4 regions of the Streptomyces sp. SGAir0957 genome follow, and region 3 is predicted to be linked to each of the others. Evidence: riboswitches for the same ligand, from Rfam matches in the RefSeq annotation. Region 3 holds a riboswitch; each other region holds the start of a gene.
What was found. Region 3 has a riboswitch for cyclic di-AMP ahead of C1N81_RS12715 (M23 family metallopeptidase). Riboswitches for the same ligand answer to the same signal wherever they lie in the genome.
Positions count from the first base shown of each region.

Region 1: another riboswitch for cyclic di-AMP. It lies ahead of C1N81_RS37220 (C40 family peptidase); the one in region 3 lies ahead of C1N81_RS12715 (M23 family metallopeptidase).
Region 2: another riboswitch for cyclic di-AMP. It lies ahead of C1N81_RS21415 (transglycosylase family protein); the one in region 3 lies ahead of C1N81_RS12715 (M23 family metallopeptidase).
Region 4: another riboswitch for cyclic di-AMP. It lies ahead of C1N81_RS25200 (M23 family metallopeptidase); the one in region 3 lies ahead of C1N81_RS12715 (M23 family metallopeptidase).

Region 1 covers NZ_CP027293.1:7,134,978-7,139,359, reverse strand. The annotation lists gene C1N81_RS37230 (ATP-dependent Clp protease proteolytic subunit) at 1-362, shown strand, start outside; gene C1N81_RS37225 (hypothetical protein) at 371-679, shown strand; cyclic di-AMP (ydaO/yuaA leader) riboswitch at 1,199-1,329, shown strand; gene C1N81_RS37220 (C40 family peptidase) at 1,333-1,806, shown strand; gene C1N81_RS37215 (ATP-binding protein) at 1,920-2,378, opposite strand; gene C1N81_RS37210 (helix-turn-helix domain-containing protein) at 2,664-3,515, shown strand; gene C1N81_RS37205 (DUF397 domain-containing protein) at 3,570-3,803, shown strand; gene C1N81_RS37200 (8-amino-7-oxononanoate synthase) at 3,784-4,382, opposite strand, start outside.
Region 2 covers NZ_CP027293.1:3,684,464-3,688,845, reverse strand. The annotation lists gene C1N81_RS21425 (cytochrome P450 family protein) at 1-756, shown strand, start outside; gene C1N81_RS21420 (transglycosylase family protein) at 918-2,003, shown strand; cyclic di-AMP (ydaO/yuaA leader) riboswitch at 2,185-2,333, shown strand; gene C1N81_RS21415 (transglycosylase family protein) at 2,338-3,063, shown strand; gene eno (phosphopyruvate hydratase) at 3,339-4,382, shown strand, end outside.
Region 3 covers NZ_CP027293.1:1,679,963-1,684,344, forward strand. The annotation lists gene C1N81_RS12705 (MBL fold metallo-hydrolase) at 1-721, opposite strand, end outside; gene C1N81_RS12710 (SGNH/GDSL hydrolase family protein) at 777-1,595, opposite strand; gene C1N81_RS12715 (M23 family metallopeptidase) at 1,773-2,528, opposite strand; cyclic di-AMP (ydaO/yuaA leader) riboswitch at 2,533-2,735, opposite strand; gene C1N81_RS12720 (tyrosine-protein phosphatase) at 3,037-3,834, shown strand; gene C1N81_RS12725 (DUF6126 family protein) at 3,865-3,996, opposite strand; gene C1N81_RS12730 (helix-turn-helix domain-containing protein) at 3,998-4,382, opposite strand, start outside.
Region 4 covers NZ_CP027293.1:4,535,628-4,540,009, reverse strand. The annotation lists gene C1N81_RS25210 (PrsW family intramembrane metalloprotease) at 1-997, shown strand, start outside; gene C1N81_RS25205 (aldo/keto reductase) at 1,016-1,969, opposite strand; gene C1N81_RS25200 (M23 family metallopeptidase) at 2,018-3,055, opposite strand; cyclic di-AMP (ydaO/yuaA leader) riboswitch at 3,067-3,226, opposite strand; gene C1N81_RS25195 (PP2C family protein-serine/threonine phosphatase) at 3,393-4,382, opposite strand, start outside.

The DNA.
Region 1 (4,382 bases), 5.5 Mb from region 3:
GCGAGGTGGAGACGGTGTGCCTCGGGCAGGCGGCGTCCGTCGCCGCCGTACTGCTCGCGGCCGGGACGCCGGGCAAGCGGTCGATGCTGCCGGGAGCACGCCTGGTGCTCGACCAGCCCGCGCTCCCCGAGCCGGCGCAGGGCCAGCCCTCCGATCTGGAGATCCAGGCCCGCGAGATGGTCCGGACGCGCGAACGGCTGGAGGAGTTGCTCGCGCGCCACACCGGGCAGGAGAAGGAGCGGATCAGCCGGGACATCGAGCGGGACACCGTGCTCGACGCGCGGCAGGCGGTGGAGTACGGCCTGGTGGACCGGGTCGTACAAGGCCGCAAGGGTGCGCCCGGCGCTCCGGCCGGGCGGTGACGCGCCGTATGTATCCGCCCGAACTTCCGCCGCTGCCCGCGCTGACCCGCGCCGAGTGCGCGCTCGTCGACAGCTATCTGGCGGTGGTCGACCTGCTCGCGCGCGTCAATCCGGCGCGCGGCGAGGACACGTACCGGGGGCTGCGTGCGGCGCAGGCGCTGGTGAGCCGCGCGACGGAGCTGCGCGACGCGCTGGAACTGATGCACCGGCGGGGTGAGAGCGAGGTGCACGCCGCAACCCTGGAGCGGGCTCTGCGCGTCCTCGACGGGGAGAGGCGCACCCGGCGCGTCACTTTGCCGCCGGAAACAGTCGCCTGAGGCCGCTCGCGGTCGGCGGGAGGTCGCTTGAGGTCGGCGGGCGGTCGCTGACGGTCGACCGAAGGTCAGATGCGATCGACCAGAGGCCGTTCACGGCCAACCTCGCCCGGTTACGGTCACCTTCGGTCACTTCCGACACGAACCGTCTGCGTCAGGGCCGAAACGGTCCAGATGGTGGACCGCCGAACAGCCTAGATATGCGTACGTCGACGAGGCGGCCCGAGTTGCGCTCCGGTGGTACGCGAACTCCGGAATCCGGCCTTCCGTGCCTGGTGCGCGCGTGGTCGAGGGTCGCTGCCGGGACTCGAAAGGCGCAGTGTCCACCTGAACGGGTCAAGCGTGAGGAGCCTCACTTACCGCCGGTTCAACTCGGATTCCACCCCACATGTGCGTGAAGATCCCTTCGACGACAAGCCCCCGCCGCCGCGGCGGGGCGGTCCGCGCGGACGCCGAGTCCTGCCGCCGCGCGGATGCCAGGTCGACAGAAGTGCATCGGCAGGAGTGGAGGACCCAGGCACGACGGGCCACCGGCCCACCTTGACGAAGGTGGTGTCCGATCGGCCCTTGGGGTGAAGCCGCGCACGCGGCCGGGCATCTTCGCCTGCCCGAACCCGACAGGTCATCCTTCACAGGCGGCAGACGAAGGGTTGCGCATGACTGCGCTCAATCGTGTTCCGTCGCTGCTGACCCGGGCCGGCACCGCGTCGGCCCTCACGTTGGCGGTCGCGGGTGCGGGGCTGATGGTCCCCGGCACCGCGTCCGAGGCATCGGCGGCCACGGCCTCGACCAAGGCTCTGAAGGTCGCGGCCTCCAAGAAGGGTGCGCCGTACAAGTGGGGGGCGTCGGGCCCGCACCGGTTCGACTGCTCGGGGCTCACGCTCTACTCGTTCAAGCGGGCGGGCAAGAAGCTGCCCCGCACCGCGGGCCAGCAGTACAACAAGACCCGCCATGTCTCCGCGTCCCACCGCAAGACAGGTGACCTGGTCTTCTTCCACTCGGGCCGGAGCGTCTACCACGTCGGCATCTATGCCGGGAAGGGACGCATCTGGCACTCGCCGAAGACCGGTGACGTGGTGCGGCTCCAGAAGATCTGGACGAAGAGCGTCTGGTACGGCCGGGTGCGCTGAGCGCGCTCAGAAGTGACAGTCGTGGGGGCGGGCCAGGCGCCGGGCACGTCCCCACGCGGACGCACAGGGATGACCGGGACGCGGACGCACAGGGGTGACCGGCCGCGCCGCGTTCAGCACGCGGTGCTGGGGCGGGACGCGCTGCCCTTGAGCCCGGTGATCCACGGCAGGGAGATCCACACGGTCTTGCCGCCCTCCGCCGTGGGCGCGACCGACAGGCGGCCTCCGCACTCCGCGGTGAGGCTGCGGACGATCACCATGCCGCGCCCGTTGTCCTGCGCGACGGCGGCGGGCAGGCGTTTGGGGTAGCGCGGGTGGCTGTCGGTGACGCCGATCCGCAGCTGCTCGTCGCGTTCGAGCTCCACGTCGATGGTGAACGTGGGCGACTGGCCCAGCGTGTGCTGCACGGCGTTGGTCGCAAGCTCCGAGACGATCAGGCGCACCGTGTCGGCCGCGTCGGTGTCCCCCGGCAGGCCCCATTCCGCGAGCACGGTACTCACGTACCGGCGGGCAGCGGAGACCGAGGCGGCAGTGCTCGGCAGCGTGACGGATGCTTCCTGGTGGTCTGCCATGGCGACGTCGTCCCTTTCCCACCGGGGCCGCGCCTGCGACTCTGGCGGTGCGCTGGCGTGCGGCCTCCGACTTCTGCTTCGCGCCAGAGTGCCACTTGGATGCCCTTCGGTGTTGTCGATCCCCCAAGATATGCATATATCTGTCGCTCGATGCGGTGAACTCTGCGACGGTAGACCGTATTTGGGCGCGCGCACACCGGTTCCTCTACCGTCTGCTCAAAGGCCGTGTTGATCGGGCCGGGAAGGAGCCCGGTGACGCGGCCCGTAGAGCGTTGAGGAGTCGGCATGAAGTACGGTCCCGCGGTGCGTCGTCGCAAACTCGGGTCGGAGCTACGCGCGTTACGAGTCCAGGCCGGGTTGACGAGCGGCCAGGCGGCCCGTCTCGTCGGCTGGCACCAGTCGAAGGTGAGCCGGATCGAGACAGGCCGCAGCGGCGTGAAGGCGTCGGACGTGCTGCGGTTGCTCGACGCGTTCGAGACAGCCGACGCGCACCAGCGTGACCTCGTCGTGGCGCTGGCCGGTGCGGAGGATGCGGGCGGTCATCACTGGTGGCAGGCGTATCGGGGGCTGCTGCCGCCGTCGTACCGCGATTTCATCAGTCTGGAGTCGCAGGCGTGCCGGATACGGACGCTGGAGACCAGCGTGGTGCCGGGTCTGTTGCAGACACCTGCGTATGCGCGCGCGGTCACACGTTCGGTGCTGCCCGACATGCCCGACTCACATATCGAGGCGCTGGTCGAGGTGCGGCTCGCGCGCCAGGAGGTGCTGCGGACGCAGTCTCCGTTGCAGTTGAGCGCGGTGCTCGACGAAGGGGTGTTGCGCCGCGAAGTGGGCGGAGCGGGGATTCTGCGCCGACAGGTGGCACACCTGGCCGAGGCGGCACAGATGGAACATGTCCGGATTCAGGTGCTGCCTTTCTCCGCGGGTGGCCACATCGGCCTCACCGGCCCTTTCGTTGTGTTTTCATTTCCGAACACTTCTGATCTGGATGTGGTTGTTCTCGACCATTTGACGAGTAGCCTCTACCTCGAACGGAAAGAAGACCTCAAGGCGTACACCGACGCCTTCGACGCTCTTCTCCTCCGTGCCATGTCACCCGAGGACTCGTTGGAATTCATCGCAAAGATCGCCGGATAACGAGGACGAGGACGCCGACACCTCGCCCCCGCCCGGCACTGCGAAGGGGGCACCATGAATGCACTGCCTCGGCATGTTCCTTCCGTTCCCTCAAGCTCGTCGCTGAGCGGCGCGCGGTGGCGGCGCAGCAGCCGCAGCACCGGCGCCAACAACTGCGTCGAGACAGCCCCCCTGACCTCGGGGCACACGGCCGGACTCGTGGGTGTCCGCGACTCCAAGAACACCGCGGGACCCGCGCTCGTGTTCACCCCCTCCGCATGGGAGGGGTTCATCGACTCCTTACGGTGAACGCGCCGATCGGAGCCGTGCGGCTGATCACCCGTACCGCCTCGCCGAGTTGTTCGTCGGTGAGGTCGGCGCGGGCGGTCAGCCGCAGCCGTGAGATGCCGTCGGGCACGGACGGCGGGCGGAAACACCCGACCGAGAGCCCGGCCGCACGACACTCCGCGGCCCAGCGCACCGCCTCGTCCGGTGACGGAGCACACACCGAGACGACCGCGGCGTCCGGCCGCACGGCCGACAGACCCTCGGCGGTGAGCAGGTGGTGCAAGGTGCCCGCGACCTCGCGCGCCCGGTCCGCGCGGCGCGGTTCGCGGCGCAGCAGACGCAGGGCGGCCAGCGCCGCCCCGGCCGCCGCGGGGGCGAGACCGGTGTCGAAGATGAACGTACGTGCCGCGTTGACGAGATGCTCGATGACGTGTGCCGGGCCGAGGACCGCGCCGCCCTGACTGCCGAACGACTTGGAGAGGGTGACGGTGGCGACCGTGTCCGGGGCGCCCGCGAGGCCCGCGGCGTGCGGGGCGCCGCGACCGCCGGGCCCGAGCACGCCCAGACCGTGCGCGTCGTCGACGAGCAGACCCGCCCCGA
Region 2 (4,382 bases), 2.0 Mb from region 3:
GACTGGGCGGGCATGATGATCCGGCACGGGGGAGGGCCGCGCGGCGGCGTCGCCCGGTCGGTGAAGAAGATGCGCGGCTACCTCGCCGAGCTGATCCACCGCAAGCGCCAGGACCCCGGTGACGACCTCATCTCCGGCCTGATCCGCGCCTCCGACCATGGCGAGCACCTCACCGAGAACGAAGCCGCGGCCATGGCCTTCATTTTGCTGTTCGCAGGTTTCGAGACCACGGTCAACTTGATCGGCAACGGCTTGTACGCCCTGCTCACCCACCCTGAGCAGCGCGAGCGGCTGCAGCGCGGCCTGGCCGAGAACGACACCGCCCTGCTCGCCACCGCCGTGGAGGAGCTGCTCCGCTTCGACGGACCTGTGGAGCTGGCGACCTGGCGGTTCGCGACCGAGCCGCTGACCATCGGAGGGCAGGCCGTCGCCACCGGCGACCCGGTCCTCGTCGTCCTCGCGGCGGCGGATCGCGACCCGGCGCGCTTCGCGGAGCCCGACACGCTCGACCTCTCCCGCCGCGACAACCAGCATCTCGGCTACGGCCACGGCATCCATTACTGCCTCGGCGCGCCCCTGGCCCGCCTGGAGGGACAGGCCGCCCTCGGCACCCTTCTGACGCGCCTTCCGGACCTGCGACTGGCCCAGGAGCCGGCCGAACTGCGCTGGCGCGGCGGGCTCATCATGCGCGGACTGCGCACGCTGCCAGTGGAGTTCACGCCTGAGCGCGACGGAACACTCACGGAGAAAAGCTGACAGGTTCTCAACTTCGTGACTTTCACGTGATCTGCGCTGCATCGACTTGTGACAAGCGTTCGAGTCCCGCTACGTTCACCAGTCATCGCGACACAGGCACAACCGGCACCACTCCCGCCACTCCTGTCGCGTGCTGCATCAGTCTCGCGAAAGGCAACCGCATGCTCACCGGGAACGGTCGTCACCGTCGCCCTCGTCAGGCCCCTGCTCTGGTCGTCGCCGCCGGTGTCACCGGCAGCGCCCTCGCGATCCCGCTGCTCGCCGCGACCAGCGCGAGCGCCGCCTCCACCACCACCTGGGACAAGCTCGCCGAGTGCGAGTCCGGCGGGCAGTGGAGCCTCGACGCGGGCAACGGCTACTACGGCGGGCTGCAGTTGTCGCAGGAGACGTGGGAGCAGTACGGGGGCCTCGACTACGCCCCGACCGCCGACGAGGCCAGCCGTTCGCAGCAGATAGCCGTGGCCGAGAAGGCGCTTCAGGCGAAGGGGCCCGGTGTGTGGCCCAGCTGCTCGATCGTGGCCGGTCTGACGCAGGGCGACGACGCGGCCGAGGTCGACCCGGGGGCGACCGTCTCGCCGCGGCCGTCCGGTCTCGCCCAGTCGCCGGACAAGACCGGCTCCGCGGGTTCCTCCGGTTCCTCCGACTCCTCCGGCTCGCCCAGCGCCTCAAGCTCCGCGGACGCCTCGAACTCCTCGGACGCCTCGGACTCCGGGAGAGAGAAGAGTCACCAAAACTCGGACGAGAGCGACGGCTCCGGCGCCTCCAAGAGCTCCGGTTCCGCCAAGGACGCCGACACGCCCGGCACCCCCGCCGCGTCTGACACCCCGTCGGCCGGGACCACCACCGATACCCCCGGTAACACGGCGGGCGGCGAGGCGAGCGGCGCCGCCGAAGGGGGCGATTCGGGTAAGTCGGGCCAGTCGCACGCCACTTCCGCCGACGACGCGGACGACGCGGACGACGCGGACGCGTCCTCCGCCGGTCGCCACCGGGGTGCCCCCGCCGCCGACGACGCCACGGTGTCCCGTGGGGGTGAGGGTCGTCACGCTTCTCGCGAGGAGGTCCGCTCCGAGAGCGCGTACACGGTCCGTTCCGGCGACAGTCTGTGGGACATCGCGGACGCGCAGAACGTCGACGGAGGGTGGAATGCCCTCTATGACCTCAACAAGAAGACGGTCGGTTCCGACCCCGACCTCATCCTTCCTGGTCAGAGTCTGAATCTTGGCCTCGAATCGGATGAAAAGTAGCGGGACTTCAGGGATGGTTGAGGCGCCTATGTCCGCTTTTGCGAGAGTGAGACATGAGTCTCAAACACCCTGATCGTCTTTGAAATCGGGCGGATCGACTGCTTAACGTCGTCACCGCTCGCCACAGCGGGCCCCGACGGACGTCACGCCGAATCCTGCCAACGTCCGTACGGGAACAGTCGACGCGTAAGCGCCGTAGGCAGGAGCGGGGGACCCAAGGTAAGTGCCGGTCCGCCGGCTTGGGGTTAAGCCCGCGCACTAGGTTGCGCGGCCGGACACTCACTGGTCCGCACCCGACAGCTCACCTCGTAGGCGTCGGTGAGGGGATTCCTCCATGCTGCTTTCCAGCAAGGGCAAGCACCGCCGCCCGTCCAAGGCCGTCCGTGTCGCCACGCTCGCCGGTGTCGCCGGTGCCGCCGTCGCCGTTCCGCTGATGGGTGCCACGGGCGCCTCCGCCGCCTCCACCTCCGAGTGGGACCAGGTCGCCTCCTGCGAGTCCGGCGGCAACTGGTCGATCAACACCGGCAACGGCTACTACGGCGGCCTCCAGTTCTCGTCCTCGACGTGGGCCGCGTACGGCGGCACCGCCTACGCGTCCTCCGCCGACCAGGCGTCCAAGGCGCAGCAGATATCGGTCGCCGAGAAGGTTCTCGCCTCGCAGGGCAAGGGTGCCTGGCCGAGCTGCGGTGTGGGCCTGTCCGGCGCCGACACCAGCAACTCCGCTCCGGCCGAGTCCTCGTCGGACTCCTCCTCGCAGCAGCAGGCCCAGCCGCAGCAGCAGGAGCGCTCCGACTCCTCGACGACGACCCGCTCGCAGCAGCGTCAGCAGCCGCAGCAGCAGGCTCAGCCGCAGCAGGAGACCAAGAAGGACACCGTCACCACCCCGACCGGCAAGAAGGTCGAGAAGGGCGACGGCGAGTACAAGGTCGTGACCGGCGACACGCTCAGCAAGATCGCCGAGGCGCACGGCACCAACTGGCAGAAGGTGTTCAAGCTCAACAAGGACATCGTCGCCGACGCCGACCTGATCTACCCGGGTCAGCAGCTGCACCTCAAGTAGGACCCCCGGGGCGCCGCAGAGCCCCCAGGAGCCCTCAGAGCACGACGACCCGGCATCGGCGGACGCCGGGTCCAGGGCCGCTCGCTCCGGCGACCCCCGTTCCGCTGCACGTGTGCGGAACGGGGGTCGCCGTCTTTGTTCCGTTAAGAAACATTTCGCTGTCGGCGTTGTCCACAACCCGGGCGGTCGGCTGGCCGATGCCCCGGAGCCCGTTACGCTCAGGGGTGCGGGCCAGCCGCCCGCGCTGTTGTGTCACATCCCAGAAGGAGATGCTCGTGCCGTCCATCGACGTCGTCGTAGCCCGGGAAATCCTGGACTCCCGAGGCAACCCCACGGTCGAGGTCGAGGTCGGCCTCGACGACGGCAGCACGGGTCGTGCTGCTGTCCCGTCGGGCGCCTCCACCGGTGCCTTCGAGGCCATCGAACTCCGCGACGGTGACCCCAACCGTTACCAGGGCAAGGGCGTCGAGAAGGCCGTCCTCGCCGTCATCGAGCAGATCGGCCCGGAGCTCGTCGGCTACGACGCGACCGAGCAGCGCCTGATCGACCAGGCGATGTTCGACCTGGACGCCACCGACAACAAGGGCTCGCTCGGCGCCAACGCCATCCTGGGCGTCTCCCTCGCCGTCGCGCACGCCGCGTCCGAGGCCAGCGACCTGCCGCTCTTCCGCTACCTGGGCGGCCCGAACGCGCACCTGCTGCCCGTCCCGATGATGAACATCCTGAACGGCGGGTCGCACGCCGACTCCAACGTCGACATCCAGGAGTTCATGATCGCCCCGATCGGCGCGGAGTCCTTCTCCGAGGCGCTGCGCTGGGGCACCGAGGTCTACCACACCCTGAAGAAGGTGCTGAAGACCAAGGGCCTCTCCACCGGCCTGGGCGACGAGGGCGGCTTCGCCCCGAACCTGGAGTCGAACCGCGCCGCGCTCGACCTCATCCTCGAAGCGATCAAGGAGGCCGGTTACGTCCCCGGCCAGCAGGTCGCGCTCGCGCTCGACGTCGCCGCCTCCGAGTTCTACAAGGACGGCGTCTACGAGTTCGAGGGCAAGCAGCGCTCGGCCGCCGAGATGACCGAGTACTACGCGGAGCTCGTCGACGCGTACCCGCTGGTCTCCATCGAGGACCCGCTGTTCGAGGACGACTGGGCCGGCTGGAACACCATCACCGAGAAGCTCGGCGACAAGGTGCAGCTCGTCGGCGACGACCTGTTCGTCACCAACCCGGAGCGCCTGGCCCGCGGCATCGAGGAGAACTCGGCCAACGCCCTGCTCGTCAAGGTCAACCAGATCGGCTCGCTGACCGAGACCCTGGACGCC
Region 3 (4,382 bases):
CCGGCCCGGCCGCGACCCAGGAGGCCCACAGGGTGTGCTGCGGGTTGCGCAGGCCGCGGCCGCAGAAGTGGCGGGCGGGCGTGGCCGTCAGGGTCACGTCGCCGACCTGCGTCGACTCGTGCCAGTCCAGCTCGCGCAGCCGGTCCGCCGGGACACCCCAGTGCTCCAGGTGCGCGCCGACGCCGAGCGGCACGGCGAAGACGGTGTCCGTCCCCGCGAGCGCCTTGATGGAGGGCATGTCGAGGTGGTCGTAGTGGTCGTGCGAGATGACGACCGCGTCGACCGGGCCGAGCGCCTGGAGGGGCAGCGGCGCCGGGTGCAGCCGCTTGGGCCCGGCGAAGGGGAACGGGGAGCAGCGCTCGCCCCACACCGGGTCGAAGAGCACCCGTACGCCGTCGATCTCCACCAGGACGCTGGAGTGGCCCATCCAGGTCACGCGCAGGCCGCTCGCGGAGGGCTTCGCCAGGTCGGCGAGGGTGGTGGCGTGGACGGGGACGGTGCCCGTCGGGGCGCGCCTGGCCCGCTCCTCCTTCTGGAAGTAGACCTTCGCGAAGTCGAGCATCGAACCGTCGGGCCGGGTCCGTGTGCCCTCCGGGTTCTGGAACTGCCCGTCGGCGAAATTCGGCGACCTGCGGATCCGCGCCAGGCGCGCTCCCGTGGCCTCGGCGCCGAAGCTTGCGGGCTGCAGCGAGCGCAGCCCGGGAGTCAGGGAACGTGGCACAGCGCCTCCCGTTGATCGATCAGGGTCGTTCCATTATGTGCCGAGGGCACGGAGGTCAGGAGGCGGACTCCAGATGCGCCTTGATGAGGTGCGGGTCCACGAAGCCCTTGGCCGTCACCCGGTCCCCGGAGGACTCCCCGCGCAGCCTGCGCCCGATCCACGGCACGAGGAACTCGCGCGCCCAGTGGATGTCGTCGCGCCGCACCGCGAACGTGCCGCGCGGCGGGAGCAGCGGCCACGCCTGCTCCGGGTCGGCGGGCACGTCGAGGCCGAGCGCCTGGGCGGCGCGCAGGGCGACGCGGGTGTGGCCCTCGGCGGAGAGGTGGAGGCGGTCCTCGTCCCAGGCCCTGCGGTCCTGGACGGACTTCAGGGACCACAGGTCGAGGACGGGGCAGCCGTGGCGGTCGGCGATGGCGCGCACGTGCATGTTGTACGTGGCGATCTTGCCGCGCAGGTGCTTGAGGACGGCCACGTCACGGGTGTCGAAGCCGGTGGCGACCATGACGGTCCCGGCGGCCTCGGACAGCCGGACCACGGCCTTCTCGAACCGCTCGGCGACGTCGTCGGGGTCGGTGCCCGGCCGGATGATGTCGTTGCCGCCCGCGACGAGGGTGACGAGGTCGGGGGCGAGCTCGACGGCCTTCGGGATCTGGTCCGCGACGATCTGGTCGAGGAGTTTGCCGCGCACGGCGAGGTTCGCGTACTGGAAGGTGTCCTCGGGGACGCGGTCGTCGAGGAGGACGGCGAGCCGGTCCGCCCAGCCGACGAAGCTCCCGTCGGGGCCGGGGTCACCGACGCCCTCGGTGAAGCTGTCCCCCACGGCCGCGAAGGACCGAATCGTTCCGCCGATCGTCGCGCCGACCGTTCCGCTGATCGTCGCGCTGACCGTTCCGCCGCTGAGTGCTCTCGATTCGTTTGCCACGACCACACATCTTTCACCTTCGGATGTGACCTACGCGATCGTAACCAGGGGTTGACGAGGGGTGAGAAAACACACTCGGCGCCCGGGGAATAACCCGGGCGCCGGATGTGAGCGGTCTCGCAGGGGGTGTCAGATGCCGACGCCGTGCCCGCGCAGGTACGCCAGCGGGTCCACGTCGGAGCCGTAGTTCGGGGACGTACGGATCTCGAAGTGCAGGTGCGGCCCGGTGACGTTGCCGGTCGAGCCGGACAGGCCGATCTGCTGGCCGCCGGTCACGCTCTGGCCGGCGGAGACGCCGAGGGACGACATGTGGGCGTACTGCGAGTATCGGCCGTCGGCGTGCTGGATGACGACCTCGTTGCCGTACGCGCCGTCCCAGCCGGCGGAGACGACGGTGCCCGGGCCGACGGCCTTGATGGCGGTGCCGGTGGGCACGACGAAGTCGGTGCCGGTGTGGTAGCCGCTGGACCACATCGAGCCGGAGGCGTGGTAGGCCGTGCCGGTGGAGCCGTCGACGGGCTTGACCCAGCCGGAGCTGTTGGCGGTCGTGCTCGTGGCGGCGGTGGTGGAGGCCTTCTGCCCGGCGCCGTCCAGCGTGAGCTTCATGCCGGGCTTGATGCGGTTCGCGTCCGAGCCGACGACCTTCTTGTTCGCCTCGTAGAGCTTCTTCCAGCCGCCGTCGACCTTCTGCGCGGCGGCGATCTTCGAGAGCGTGTCACCGGACTTGACCGTGTAGGTCTGCGCGGTGGTGTCGCCGGACGCCGCGTGGGCGCCGGTGGCGCCGATCAGCGGCAGGGCGAGCGCGGCCCCGCCGGCCGAGACGACGGCGGCGGCGCGGGTGATGCGCTGGGTCTTCGAGCGACGGTGCTTTCCCTGAGCGGGCATGCCGTTTTCCTCTCCGTCGCCTACGAGGTGAGCTGTCGGGTTCGGGCTGGAGCTGCCCGGCCGCGCCCGCCGTAGCGGGACACGACTTCACCCCTAGCCGCATGAGGGATATCCCTGGCGGCGTTGTGCCTGTGGGTCCCCCGCTCCTGCCGTCACGGGTCGTTGTACGGGAATCCGGGCGGCGGCAGGATTAGGCGTTCCGTCCGGAGTGAATGGTGACCGTAATGCAGTGGCAAAGGCGGCGACAAACAGCGAATTCACCGAAGGGCCCGCTTTCTTGATCGTCCGGGGGCTTTGCGTGTCACCCAGCGTCAATGGCCGACCTTTTCCGCCGTTGCGCCGCTTGGGAATTCCGGAGAATGCAAAGCCGGGTGATCGCCACGGACGGTCACGGTTATGAGGCTGCTCACCCTCCCGGCCAGGGGGCCCCGCGAAGGGCGTGTCGTATCGTCGGACGCGCGCCCGCTGACACGAGCAACGCGGGCGATCCGACCCGGGAGGAGCCCCCGTGACGCAGCACGCCCCGTCCACCGAGCCCGAGCTGACCGGAGTGCGCAACTTCCGTGACGTGGGCGGCCTTCCGACCGTGGACGGGCGGCGCGTACGCCCGGGCGTGCTCTACCGCAGCGGCCACCTCGCACATGCCACCGCCGAGGACGCCGCGTTCCTCGCCGGGCTCGGCCTGCACACGGTCTTCGACTTCCGCAACGCCGCGGACCAGCGCCTCGACGGCGCCGACGTGGAACTGCCCGGCGTGCGCAATGTGAACCTGCCGCTGACCGACCCGGCGGACGGCGCGGAGTTCTGGCGGATGGTGCGCGACGGGGACATAGAGCAGCTGCGCTCCCTCCTCTCCGAGGGCCGCGCGGCGAACCGCATGATCACGTCGTACCGGGCGATCATCTCCGAGCGCACCGCCGAGCACAGCCGCGTCCTGCACGCGCTCGCCGAGGACAGCGTGCCCGCACTCATGCACTGCGCGGCGGGCAAGGACCGGGCGGGCCTGTCGATCGCGGTGACGCTGCTCGCCGTCGGCGTGGAGCGGGACGCCATCGAGGCGGACTACCTGGAGTCGAACGCGAAGCACCGCCGCTACAAGGTGCGGCGCAGCGGCACCACCGCCGACACCTACTCCCCCGAGGTCATGGAGCTGCTCAGCCCGCTCTTCGACGCCCGCGCGGACTATCTGCGCGCGGCGTTCGAGACCATCGAGGAGACCTGGGGCACCACGGACCGCTACTTCGAGGAAGGGCTCGGGTTCGCCGCGGCCGACCGCGACCGGCTGCGCGAGCGCCTCCTCGACTGAGAGCCCGTCTCCGGGACCGGGCGGCGGCCCCTACTGGTTCGCGCCCAGCGTGAACAGCATGTAGATGAAGGCGGCCAGGGCGTGCCCGGCGAAGACGTAGACGAGGACCCGCACCCAGATGCCGCGGGGCAGCTTGTCCTCGATGTTCCGGTTCTCACTCATGTCAGACCTCTCGGGTCGGGCCGGCCGCCGGGCCGAGGCACAGCGCGGCGGTGGGGCTCTGCAACAGGGTGTGGACGAAGAGCAGCTCGGCCCCGCCCCGGTCCGCGGCGGCGATCCGGTGCGGGGTGAGCGAGTCGAAGTGGGCGCTGTCGCCGGGTTCGAGCCGGTAGGACGTGTCGCCGAGGCGCAGCTGGATCCGGCCTTCGAGGGCGTAGAGCCACTCCTCGCCGGGGTGGACGCGGACGATGTCGCCCTGCGATCCGTAGGGCACGTGGACCCGCAGGGCCTGCATGCCGCGGCCCGGGGAGCCGGCCTGGAAGTAGGTCCAGCCGCCGGCCTCGGTCGCCTCCATGGCGTCGGCGCGGACGACGGCGTCGCGGTCGGCC
Region 4 (4,382 bases), 2.9 Mb from region 3:
CTGCGCGGCGGCCCTGATAGCGATCGTCGCGAACAGTTTCGCGACCCGGTGGATAGAGACCGCCACCGCCGACCCGACCGGCGCCGACACCCTCGGTGCCACCGTCATAGCCCCCGTCGTCGAGGAGAGCGCGAAGGCCGCCGCCGTGCTGCTGGTCTTCCTCTTCCGCAGACGTGACTTCACCGGGGTCGTCGACGGTGTCGTCATCGCCGGGGTCACCGCGACCGGCTTCGCCTTCACCGAAAACATCCTCTACCTGGGCAACGCCTTCGGCACCGACCAGCTCACCGGAACCGGCCCCGGCCTCTCCTCGGTGACGGCGGCGACCTTCTTCGTCCGCGTCGTCATGTCACCGTTCGCGCATCCGCTCTTCACCGTGCTCACCGGCATCGGCTTCGGAATCGCCGCCGTCCTCGCCCCCGAGCGCGGCAAGGTGCGCCGCGTCCTGCTGCCGCTCGCCGGGCTGCTCGTCGCGATGGCCATGCACGCCTTCTGGAACGGCTCGTCGTCCTTCGGCGAGTACGGCTTCTTCGCTGTGTACGCGGCTTTCATGGTTCCCGCGTTCGGGCTCGTCACCTGGCTCGCGATCTACCTCCGCCATCGCACATTGCGCACCGTGCGCACCGAACTCGCCGTGTACGTGGGCGCGGGATGGCTGGCCCCGCCCGAGCCCTTCGCCCTCGGCTCGCTCAAGGCGCGCCGCCTGGCCAGGGAGTTCGCCGCGCACTACGGCGGCAAGGAGGCCGAGCGGGCGGTCACCGAGTACGAGGCGTACGCGACCTCGCTCGCGCTCCTGCGGCACCGGGGCCGCAAGGGCGGGGCCGGCGCCGACTTCGTCGTACGGGAGCGGGCGCTGCTCGACAAGCTGTGGGAGCGGCGCCCCTACGCGCGCGCCGCACTGGCGTACGCGTCCCAGGTCGCCGCCCCCATGTGGCGTCCGCCGATGTACGCGGCGCCGATGGCGCCCGGCACCGCGTACCACCCGTACCGCTACTGACCGGTCCGGAGCGCAGGCTCAGGCGGAGGCGTCCGTGAGGCGGGTGACCTCTTCGTCCGTCAGGGTCAGGTCCGCCACCGCGAGCAGTGCGGGCAGCTGCTCCACCGTGCGCGCGGACGCGATCGGCGCGGTCACGGTGGGCTGCGCGGCGAGCCAGGCGAGGGCGACGGTGGCGATCTCGGCGCCGTGCGCCTGGGCGATCTCGTCGAGGGCGGCGAGGACCTTCTGGCCGCGCTCGGTCTCCAGGTGCTTGGCCGCACCGCCCGCGCGCTGGCTGTCCACGCGGACGCCGGGCCGGTACTTGCCGGTCAGGAAGCCGGAGGCGAGGGCGTAGTACGGGACGGCGGCGAGCCCCGCGCGGGAGGCGATGTCCTGGCGGCGGCCCTCGTAGGTGTCGCGGGAGACGAGGTTGTAGTGCGGCTGGATGGCGACGTAGCGGGCGACGCCCTCGCGGTCGGAGAAGTCGAGGGACTCCTGGAGGCGGTCGGTCGAGATGTTGGAGACGGCGATGTCGCGCACCTTGCCGGCCTTCACCAGCTCGTCGAGCGCGCCGATGATCTCCTCGACGGGGACGGTCTCGTCGTCGAAGTGCGTGTAGTACAGGTCGATGTAGTCGGTGCCGAGGCGGCCGAGGGAGGCGTCGGCGGCGGCCTTGATGTTGCTGCCGCGCAGGCCCATGAAGTCGGGGTGCCTGCCGACCTTGGTGGCGACGACGACGTCGTCGCGGTTGCCGCGCGCCTTGAGCCACTTGCCGATGATCGTCTCCGACTCACCGCCGTGGTTGCCCTCGATCCAGGCCGAGTACGAGTCGGCGGTGTCGATGAAGTTGCCGCCGCCGGCGGTGTAGGCGTCGAGCACGTCGAAGGACGTGGCCTCGTCGGCGGTCCAGCCGAACACGTTGCCGCCGAGGGCGAGGGGGAAGATCTCCAGGTCGGAGGAGCCGAGCTTGCGCAGGGGGGAGGAAGAAGTCATGCCTTCATTCAACGCCCCCGCGGAAGCGAGTGTTCCGTCACGTGGCCATCAGAGTGCCAAGCCCTTGCCGCGCAGCCACGCCGCCGGGTCGATGCCGGTCGCGTCCCCGCCGGGGTGGACCTCCAGGTGGAGGTGGTCGCCGGTGACATTGCCGGTGGCGCCGACGCGGCCGATGACGTCCCCGGTGGAGACCTTCTGGCCGACGCTGACATTGAGCGACGACTGGTGGCAGAACCACAGCTCGGTGCCGTCGTCGAGGGTGAGGACCGTGCGGTAGCCGTACGCGCCCGCCCAGCCGGCCTCGGTGATGGTGCCGCCGTGGATGGCGTAGATCGGCGTCCCGGTCGGGGCGGCGAAGTCCAGGCCCGTGTGGTAGCCGGAGGACCAGAGCGATCCGGGCTGTCCGAAGGTGCCGGTGAGCGTGTAGGAGGCGACGGGGAGCTTGTAGCTCTTGGCCAGCTTGGCGAGGCGCTCGGCCTCGGCCTTCTTCTTGGCCTCCTCCGCCGCCCTCTTCTTCTCGGCGGCGGCCTTGGCCTCGGCCTTCTCCCGCTTCGCGGCGGCTTCCTCGGCGGCCTTCGTCGCGGCGGCCTCCTCGGCGGCGGCCTGCGCCTTGGCGTCGGCGGCGTCCTGCTGCGTCTCGGCCTGCTGCATGATGCGGGCGCGCAGCGCCTCACCGGCGTCCGACTGCCCGCCGCTCATCGCGGTGAGCGGGGCGGCCTCGGCGGTGGCGGGCGCGGAGTCGTCGGCCATGAGCGCGCTGACGCCGGGCAGCGACGAGGCGTCCGGCAGGGAGTCCTTGACCGCCGAGAGGTCGGGCATGGATATCTGGACGGCGGGCTTGCCGCCCTGCGCGGTGGCGATGCCGCCCGCGCCGACGGCGGCGATCACGCCGACGCCGAGGACCGTGGAGCTGCGCGCGAGGCCGCCGCGCTGGCGGGCCACGCGGTGCTTGCCGCGGACGGGGCGGACGGACTCCTCGGTGGGGTTCCACTCCTCGAAGCTCGTGCGCGGGGCGCCGGCGTAGTCGCCGTCGGCCGGCGGGGCGGGGTACCCGGAGAGTTCGGGGGCAGGACGGTTGGACGCCACGGGGGCGCTCTCCTTTCCTTCCTTCTCGCCTACCGGGTTAGCTGACGGGTTCGGAGCAGGAAGGTCTCCTACGAGCACGGTCCCGGCGCCTGGAAAGCGTCGGAACGATGCCTGATTCACCCCAAGTTGGTGGTTCCCCGGCTCCCTTGCGGGATTAGGCGCGTGCGCACGGAGCCGTCGCTGGTGACGGCTGGGACGACCGTGCTGCGTTATCGAACGTTAATAGACAGCGGACGGTAATTCCAAGCCGTTCCTGCCCCGTTAAACCTCACAATTTCTGATGGAGTGTCAATTGTTATGCGGAGCGACGCCGTTCGGTCACCACCGGTTATGTCGATCAAGGACGGCGGACGGCGAGCAGCGCCATGTCGTCGCTGGCCCCTCCCCCGGTGTGCAGCCGCACCTCCTCGGCGAGCGTCGCGAGAAGCTCGTCGGGGCCGGGGAAGACGCGCCCGGCGAGCCTCGCCGCCGGGTCGTAGAAGACGCCCTTCGCGTCGCGCGCCTCGGAGAGCCCGTCCGTGTAGAGCAGCAGCGTCGCCGCGGGCGGGAACTCCGCCTCGGTCGCCCGGTCCGGCCAGGAGCCCAGCTCGCCGAGGCCGAGCGGGAGCGCCGCCTCGGCGGGGCTGACCACCCGGACCGTGCCGTCGCCGTGCAGCACGACCGGCTCTGGGTGGCCGCGGTTGAGGATGCGCAGCAGGTCGCCGCCGTGCGGGATCTCGGCGAGCACGGCGGTGGTGAACCCCTCGAAGTCGTCGATGCCGCGCCGCCGCGACCCCTCCCGGGCCAGCGCCCGCTCCAGGCGCTGGGCGACCGCCTCCAGGCTGTCCTCCTGCTCGGCGGCCTCCCGGAACGCCCCGATGACGACGGCGACGGCGGCGACCGCGCCCATGCCCTTGCCGCGTACGTCGCCCACGACTATCCGCACGCCGTGCGGGGTGTCCTGCACGGCGTACAGATCGCCGCCGATGAACGCGTCGGCCTGCGCCGCCTCGTACCGCGCCGCGATCGCGAGGCCCCCGATCCGCCCGGCCGGGCGCGGCAGCACCGCGAACTGGGCCGCCGCCGCGATCTGCCGCGCGGACGCCAGCTCCTCGTCGCTGCGGTGCTTGATCCGGTTCAGGAAGCAGGCCAGGACGCACACGGTGGCGACGGTCGCCATCTCGGTCCACACGCCGCTGTGGAACGACGCGTATCTGAGGTGGACGGCGACGATGGCGCCGATCGAGGCGACCCCGGCCGCGACCGTGCTGCCCAGCGAGAAGAACGGCGCGGCGACCAGCGGCGCCGCGCTGAAGAGGGGCGAGCCGGCGAACCCGGACGGCGTGCA